2 regions of the Paractinoplanes brasiliensis genome follow, and region 1 is predicted to be linked to the other one. Evidence: riboswitches for the same ligand, from Rfam matches in the RefSeq annotation. Region 1 holds a riboswitch; the other holds the start of a gene.
The links. Region 1 has a riboswitch for glycine ahead of C8E87_RS37650 (L-serine ammonia-lyase). Riboswitches for the same ligand answer to the same signal wherever they lie in the genome.
Positions count from the first base shown of each region.

Region 2: another riboswitch for glycine. It lies ahead of gcvP (aminomethyl-transferring glycine dehydrogenase); the one in region 1 lies ahead of C8E87_RS37650 (L-serine ammonia-lyase).

Region 1 covers NZ_SNWR01000002.1:1,215,652-1,219,878, reverse strand. The annotation lists gene C8E87_RS37665 (hypothetical protein) at 1-83, opposite strand, end outside; partial or broken gene C8E87_RS37660 (sugar isomerase domain-containing protein) at 166-806, shown strand; gene C8E87_RS37655 (type 2 periplasmic-binding domain-containing protein) at 822-1,307, shown strand; glycine riboswitch at 1,406-1,497, shown strand; glycine riboswitch at 1,501-1,583, shown strand; gene C8E87_RS37650 (L-serine ammonia-lyase) at 1,623-2,954, shown strand; gene C8E87_RS37645 (tetratricopeptide repeat protein) at 2,959-4,182, opposite strand.
Region 2 covers NZ_SNWR01000002.1:1,103,783-1,108,009, forward strand. The annotation lists gene gcvP (aminomethyl-transferring glycine dehydrogenase) at 1-2,483, opposite strand, end outside; glycine riboswitch at 2,574-2,666, opposite strand; gene mgrA (L-glyceraldehyde 3-phosphate reductase) at 2,718-3,713, shown strand; partial or broken gene C8E87_RS37150 (DNA polymerase beta superfamily protein) at 3,754-4,104, shown strand.

The DNA.
Region 1 (4,227 bases):
TCGCGTACGGGGGTGCCGGCCGTCAGGAGGCCGCCCGCGAGATGGCGTTCCGGTTCGAGCGCATCCGGGTCCCCGTCTGGCACCGCACCGACTCGCACACCGCGCTCACCAACGCCGCCCTGACGCTGCCGGGGGACGTGGCCATCGGGCTCAGCCACTCCGGGCGTACGCAACGGGGGAGTGATCCAGGCCTTCGGCTGCGGGCACTCGGAGGCCCTGGCCATGGAGATCGCCGGTCGCGCGGGGGACTGGTGCCGACCAACCGGATCGCCCTGCGCGACATCGTCCTGTACGGCGGTTCGCCCCTGTCGGAACTGGCCGACCCCGGGGTGGAGCGCCGGACCGACATCGCGCACCGGCTCTACGAGCTGGCCCCGATCAAACCCGACGACGCGTTCGTCATCGCCTCCAACTCCGGCATCAACGGCGCCGTCGTCGAGATGGCGCTGCTGGTCAAGGAACGGGGGCACAAACTGATCGCGATCACCTCGGCCGAGCACTCGGCGGGGGTCGAGTCGCGGCACCCCGGCGGGCGCAAGCTCGGCGAGATCGCCGACGTGGTGCTCGACAACGGCGCCCCGTACGGCGACGCCACAATTCCACTGCCCGGCGGGGGAGCGGTCGGCGCGGTCTCGTCGATCACCGCGGCGCTGCCGGCCCAGCAGATCGTCGCCGAGGTCGTGGAGCGCCTGCTCGCGGCGGGGATCACCCCGCCCGTCCACCTGTCGGACAACGTGCCCGGCGGCAAGGACCACAACGCAGAGATCGAGGCGCGGTACGCCGGGCGCATCCGGCGCACCGCATAGGAAGAGAGCACTGTGATGAACCCTGATTCCCCGCTCAGACCTTGTCCCACCAGGCGAACACTGCTGCGTACGGCCGTCACCGCGGCGGTCACCGTGCCTTTTGCCGCCGGGTGTGTGACCTCCGGCGACTCCTCCCCGGACCAGCCGGCCGAGGGCGCCGAGAAGACGGCGGAGAACCCGCTCGGCGTGAAGGCCGACGCTCCCCTCGAGGTGGTCGTCTTCAAGGGCGGCTACGGCGACGACTACGCGATCAAGGCCGAGTCGGCCTACACGGCGAAGTACCCGCGGGCCACCGTCGACCACAAGGGGTTGCAGAAGGTCGGCGAGGCCATGCAACCCCGCTTCGTCGGCGGCAACCCGCCCGACGTCGTCGACAACACCGGCGCCGGCCGGCTCGACATCGGCACCCTGGTCAGCGCGGGGCCGACGCGGGCAGTCCGTTCCTGCCGCGCGGCCCCGGCGCTCGCCCGGCCCCTCCAGCGGCACGCCTGGGATCGGTGAGCGGGTAACCTGGGGAGGCGGGCGTTCGAGGCCCGTCCCGTTGGTCTTGACCCGTCGACAGCGGATCGCTACCTTGCGGGCCACAACTGCACACCGCTTTGGCCCCGGCGGGAGAGTTCCCCGCGCCGGGGGCGCCGAAGGAGCAACTTCTCCCTCAGAATCTCTCAGGCACCCGTACCGTCGTGGCCGGCGACTCTGGAAAGCCGGGAAACCCCGCGCCCAAGGTGCAAATCAGCCGCCCGCCGGCCGATGAAGCTCTCAGGCCCCATGACAGAGCGAGGGAGGCCTACCCGCCGTCTCGTCAGGGAGCCTCCCATGGCCGTGTCCGTCTTCGACCTGTTCTCCGTCGGTATCGGGCCGTCCAGCTCGCACACCGTCGGACCGATGCGGGCCGCCCGCATGTTCGCGAGCCTGCTCGATGCGGCGCCCGGGGTGACCCTCGTACGGGCCGAGCTGTTCGGCTCGCTCGGCGCCACCGGTCATGGGCACGGCACCCCCAAGGCCGTTCTTCTCGGGCTCGAGGGCGCCGAACCGGAAACCGTCGACGTCTCCACCGCCGACTCGCGGGCCGCGGCCATCCACGCCCGGGGCGGTTTCGACCACGGCGACCGTGTCATCGGCGTCGATCTGGTGCTGCACCGCCGTCGCACGCTGCCCGGGCATCCCAACGGCATGACCTTTTCCGCGTACGCCGGTGACGGTTCGACGGTGCTGAGCAAGACCTACTACTCGGTGGGCGGCGGGTTCGTGCTGGACGAGACCGGCCTGGTGCGCGCCGGCGCCACGCCGTTGCGGCACCCGTTCGCCAGCGGGGCCGAACTGCTCCGGCTGACCTCGTCGACGGGGCTGTCGATCTCGCGGCTCATGCTCGAGAACGAGACCGCTTGGCGTTCCACGGCCGGGACGCGTACGGGCCTCTTGGAGATCTGGCGGGTCATGCGCGAATGTGTGACGGCCGGGCTCGAAGCCGAGGGCGTGCTGCCCGGTGGCCTGAGGGTGCGGCGGCGGGCGGCGGCGACGGCCCGGCAGCTGCGCGTGGCGGGGCGCCCGGCCGAGCACGCGATGGAGTGGCTGACCGCGTACGCGATGGCCGTGAACGAGGAGAACGCGGCAGGCGGCCGGGTCGTCACCGCGCCCACCAACGGCGCGGCCGGCATCATCCCGGCGGTTCTGCACTACTACGTGAACTTCGTCCCGGGCGCCGACGACGAGGGGGTGGTCCGGTTCCTGCTCACCGCGGGCGCGATCGGGCTGCTCTTCAAGGAGAACGCGTCGATCTCGGGCGCCGAGGTGGGTTGTCAGGGCGAGGTGGGCAGCGCGTGCGCGATGGCGGCGGCGGGGCTGGCCGAGGTGCTGGGCGGCACCCCCGAGCAGGTGGAGAACGCGGCCGAGATCGGCATGGAGCACAACTTGGGGCTGACCTGCGACCCGGTCGGCGGGCTGGTGCAGATCCCGTGCATCGAGCGCAACGGCATGGCCGCGGTCAAGGCGGTCACGGCGGCCCGGATGGCGCTGCGTGGGGACGGCCGCCATCACGTCTCCCTCGACAAGGTCATCAAGACCATGAAGGAGACGGGGGCCGACATGAAGGTCAAGTACAAGGAGACGGCGCGCGGCGGGCTGGCCGTCAACGTGATCGAGTGCTGACCGGTCAGGGCTGTCTGCGGCGGCGGTGAGCGGCCTTCCCCCGCGAGCCGTCAGCCCGGGGCGCCCCGCCCATGCGGAGCAGAACGCCCCGGCGGGTCTCGGCGGCCACCCGGGTCTGCGGATGGGTGGCGCCCAGCGTGCCGGCCAGGCGGGTGATCGTTTCGTCGAGCAGTTTGCGGGCCGGCAGCAGGGCGCCCGCGGCCACCAGGGAACGGGCCAGCTCGTGGGCGCAGCGCAGCGTGTCGGGGTGGTCGGGGCCGAGGGTTTCGCGCCAGCCGGTGTGCAGTTCGGTGGCGATCGTGCGGGCCGGGCGGGCCTTGCCCCGGTGCAGCAGGCTCACCACCAGGCTGCAAGCGGCGGCCCGGAGCACGGGGTCGGGGCTGTGCGCGGCGTCCGACGCGATCAGATGCGGCGCCAGCACGGCCCAGCGCGGCCACGATGAGGGCTCGGCCACCTGGTCGGGCACGGCGGCGGCGACCAGCGACCCGGCGTAGGCCCGGCACACGGCCGTGGCCGCCTCGCCCAGGTCGGCGCGAACGGCTTCCCGCACCGGCTCGGGCACCCGCAGCCCCTGGCTGCCGCGATGTGCCAGGCCGAGCCCGACGAGGGCCGCCACCAGGCCGTTGAACTGCATCGGCGCGACCCCGCCGAGCGGTCGCGGCAGGATCGGCAGCGACCGCGTGAAGACGTCGACCGGCACCGGCGCGGGATGCAGCACCGCGCACAGACACAGCAGTTGCGCCGCCGCCGGGCTCCTCTCGCCCAGCGCCTCGAGTGCGCCGGTGATGTCGGCGGGTCCCTCCGCCGGGTCGCGCTGTCTCGGCAGCGCGGGCGCGTCGGCCCGTGCGACCTGCGCGGAGGAGCCGGCGGGGTGTGACTCGGGTGGCGATGAGGCGGACGGCGGCGTGCCCGGCGGCTCCTCGCCGGTCGTGTCGGCCGTGGGCGGGTCATCGAATGCCGGCGGAGCGGGGGCAGTCCCGTTGCCGAGGGAATGCGGAACGCGGGTGGCCGGGTCGTCGACGGCCGGCGGAGTGGCTGCAGGCGGGTGGTCGGCCGCGGGCGCTGTGGGGTCCGGCGGATCGGCCGCGGCCGGTGGGTCGGTGGCGGGACGGGGCGAGGGCACGGAGGGGAGCCGTACGGCGGGACCTGGCTCGGTGACCGGGACGGGGTCGGGCGCGCCCATGGCGGCAACCTCCTCGGCGGCGGGATGCGCGTACGCGTACGACATGGGTTATAGCCGCCGCGTCGAAGGGGCCCGGCCGCGCGGGCGTAC
Region 2 (4,227 bases), 110 kb from region 1:
AGCGTGCCGGCCACCGGGAACGACATCGTCGGCGCGTGGAAGCCGTAGTCGATCAGCCGCTTGGCCACGTCGTCGACCGTCACCCCGGTCGCCTTCGTGATCGGCCGCAGGTCGAGGATGCACTCGTGCGCGACCAGGCCGTTGTTGCCCGCGTACAGCACCGGGAAGTGCTCGCGCAGCCGAGCCGCCACATAGTTGGCGGCCAGCACCGCCGTGCCGGTCGCCGCCACCAGCCCGTCCGGGCCCATCATCCGCAGGTACGCCCACGAGATCGGCAGAATACCGGCCGAGCCGTGCGCCGCCGCCGACACCGCGTGGTGCTCCCCCGGCTCCAACGGGTCACCCGGCAGGAACGAAGCCAGATGCCGCCGGACCGCGACCGGGCCGACACCCGGACCGCCACCGCCGTGCGGGATGCAGAACGTCTTGTGCAGGTTCAGATGCGACACGTCGGCGCCGAACGTGCCCGGCCGGGCGAACCCGACCAGCGCGTTCAGGTTGGCCCCGTCGACGTAGACCTGCCCGCCCGCCTCGTGCACCGCCGCGCACAGATCGGCGATCGACGTCTCGTACACGCCGTGGGTCGACGGGTACGTCACCATGATCGCGGCGAGGGACTCCGCATGCTTCTCGATCTTGGCGTGCAGGTCGGCCATGTCCACGTTGCCGAGATCGTCGCAGGCCACCACGACCACCCGCATCCCGGCCATCACGGCGCTGGCCGCGTTCGTGCCGTGCGCGCTCGACGGGATCAGGCACACGTCCCGGTGGGACTCGCCCCGCGAACGGTGATAACCCCGGATCGCCAGCAGACCGGCCAGCTCACCCTGCGACCCCGCGTTCGGCTGCACGCTCACCGCGTCGTACCCGGTGATCTCGGCCAGCCACGACTCCAGCGTCGCCACCAGCTTCTCGTAGCCGGCCGTGTTCGCCGCCGGGGCGTACGGGTGGATGTCAGCGAACTCCGGCCAGGTCACCGGCTCCATCTCGGTGGTCGCGTTCAGCTTCATCGTGCACGACCCCAGCGGGATCATGCCCCGGTCCAGCGCGTAGTCCCGGTCGGACAGCCTGCGCAGATACCGCAGCATGCTCGTCTCGGAATGGTGCGTGCGGAACACCGGATGCGTCAGGTACTCGCTCGTGCGCGCCAGGGGCTTCGCCCCACAATCGGCGACAGCGGTTTCCCGTACGCCGAAAGCCCGCACAACCGCAGCGACGTGCGCCTCGGTCGTCGTCTCGTCGGCCGCCACCGACACCCGGTCGGCGTCCACCAGCCGCAGGTCGATGCCGGCCTCGGCCGCCGCGGCCACCACCTCCGCCGCCCGGCCCGGGACAACCGCCGTCACCGTGTCGAAGAACGCGTCGTGCGCCACCCGCACGCCACCCGCCGTCAAGCTGCCCGCCACGGTCAACGCGTGGTGGTGCACCCGCTCGGCGATCCCCCGCAGCCCCCGCGGACCGTGGTAGACGGCGTACATGCTCGCCATCACCGCGAGCAGGACCTGCGCCGTACAGATGTTGCTGGTCGCCTTCTCACGACGGATGTGCTGCTCACGGGTCTGCAACGCCAGCCTGTACGCCGGAGCGCCGTCCGCGTCCTTCGACACGCCGACCAGCCGGCCCGGCAACGACCGCTCCAGCCCCGCCCGCACGGCCAGGTAACCGGCGTGCGGACCACCGAACCCGAGCGGCACCCCGAAACGCTGGGTCGTGCCCGCCGCGATGTCAGCCCCGATCTCCCCCGGCGCCCGCAGCAACGTCAACGCCAGCAGGTCGGCGGCCACCGTCACCAGAGCACCCCGGGCGTGCGCCGCCTCGACGAGCGCCGCGTGATCCCGTACGGCTCCGGAAGCCCCTGGGTATTGCAGGTGCAGGCCGAAGAACTCGCCGGGCAGCGGGTCACCCGCGTCAAGATCGACCAACTTGAGCTCGATGCCCAGCGGCTCGGCCCGCGTCCGCAGCACCGCGAGCGTCTGCGGCAACGTGTCCGCGTCCACCACGTACGTCCGGGACTTGCTCTTCGAAGCCCGCTTGGCCAGCGTCATCGCCTCGGCGACCGCGGTGCCCTCGTCCAGCATCGACGCGTTCGCCGTGGTCAACCCCGTCAGGTCGGTCACCATGGTCTGGAAGTTGAGCAGCGCCTCCAGCCGGCCCTGGCTGATCTCCGGCTGATACGGCGTGTACGCCGTGTACCAGGCCGGGTTCTCCAGGACATTCCGCTTGATCACCGCCGGGGTGTGCGTGCCGTAGTACCCCAGCCCGATCATCGAGGTCGTCACCCTGTTCTGCGACGCGATCGCGCGCAGCTCGGCGATCGTCTCCTCCTCGGAGGCGGCCGCGGGCAGCTCCAGCGACCCGTGCCAGCGGATCACCTCGGGGATCGCCGCGTCCATCAGAGCGTCCAGCGACGCGTACCCGATGGCCTTGAGCATGTGGGTCTGCTCTTCCGCATCCGGCCCGATATGCCGGTTGGCGAACGTCATGGCGGCTCCTGACAGAGAGGTCGACAAGGCGGCCTCCCCCTCTGTCACACCAGCCGGTCTTTTTCGCCCAGCCGCAATGCTTCAGAGTCGCGAGCCCACGCGGTCCTTTTGCCTGAGAGGTTCCGGGGAGGATTTGCCCCTTCGGCGCCGAGGTCGACCCTCGGTCTCTCCCGCATGGCTACCCTCCAACCTACCAGCGATCATGGTCGGGGCCGCTATCTCTAGGGTGGGGTTGTGACCTACACCCCCGCGAGCAACCGCTACGACACCATGCCCTACCGGCGGACCGGCCGAAGCGGGCTGCGCCTGCCCGTCATCTCGCTCGGACTGTGGCACAACTTCGGCCACGAACGGCCCTGGCAACGCCAGCGCGACATCGTGCTGCGCGCCTTCGACCTCGGCGTCACCCATTTCGACCTGGCCAACAACTACGGCCCGCCGCCCGGCAGCGCCGAGCAGAACTTCGGCCGCATCCTGGCCGGCGACCTCAAAGCCCACCGCGACGAAATCGTCGTGTCGACCAAAGCCGGATACGAGATGTGGCCCGGACCGTACGGCGATTTCGGCTCCCGCAAATACCTGGTCAGCTCGCTCGACCAGTCGCTGAAACGGCTCGGCCTCGACTACGTCGACATTTTCTACCACCACCGGCCCGACCCGGAGACCCCGCTCGAGGAAACCATGGGCGCCCTCGACGCCGTCGTACGCGCGGGCAAGGCCCAATACGTCGGCCTGTCCAACTACGACTCGTCGCAGACGGCGGCCGCGGCGGCCATTCTGCGCGATCTCGGCACGCCGCTGCTCATTCACCAGCCGTCGTACTCGATCCTCAACCGCCGGATCGAGAAGGACAACCTGCTCGACACCCTCGGCGAGGCCGGCGCCGGCTGCATCGCCTTCAGCCCTCTGCAGCAGGGACTGCTGACCGACCGCTATCTCAACGGCATTCCCGACGATTCCCGCGTCCGAACCAGCCGGTTCCTCAACGAGGACGCCCTGGACAACCGGACACTCGCACGGCTGCACGCGCTCAACGACATAGCCCGTCGGCGCGGGCAGTCCCTGGCCCAGATGGCCCTCGCCTGGGCCCTGCGCGACGAACGCATGACCAGCCTCATCATCGGCGCCAGCAGCGTGCAACAGCTCGAGGACAACGTCGCCGCCGTCGGCAACCTGGCCCTGTCCGAGGCCGAACTGGGCGACATCGACGGCACCGTCCTCGACCTGTAAATCGGCTGCTGGTCCTGCGTTCCGCGGCCGGCTTCGTCGCATGATCGAGCACACGGTTCTCGCGGTCGTGGTGGGGTCACGGGCGTACGGACTCTCCGGCCCCGGATCCGACCACGACCGCCGCGGCGTGTCCGTGGCGCCGACCCGCTCGTTCTGGAGCCTCGACAAACCCGTTACCCACTTCGACGGGCCCCTCGACGAACAGTTCTGCACGCTCGCCCTACAGGACAACCCGACCGTGCTCGAAGTGCTCTGGTCCCCCATCGTCGAGAAGTGACCTGGGCCGGCGCCGAACTGCTTTTCCGTCCGGCACGCCTTCCCGTCGCAAAGAGCCGCTTCCACGTACGGGCAATACGCGCGCGACCAGCTCAACCGGATCGCCGCCCGGCGCGCGGGGAATGCGGCACCGGCCCCTCCGGCGTTCGCCTCAGGAGTCGGCCCGGAACCTCTGTTCGGGCTGTCGCCGAAGGCGTCGTTTCTGTGGGTTCCGGCTCTTCCGCTAAGGCGTCCTAGG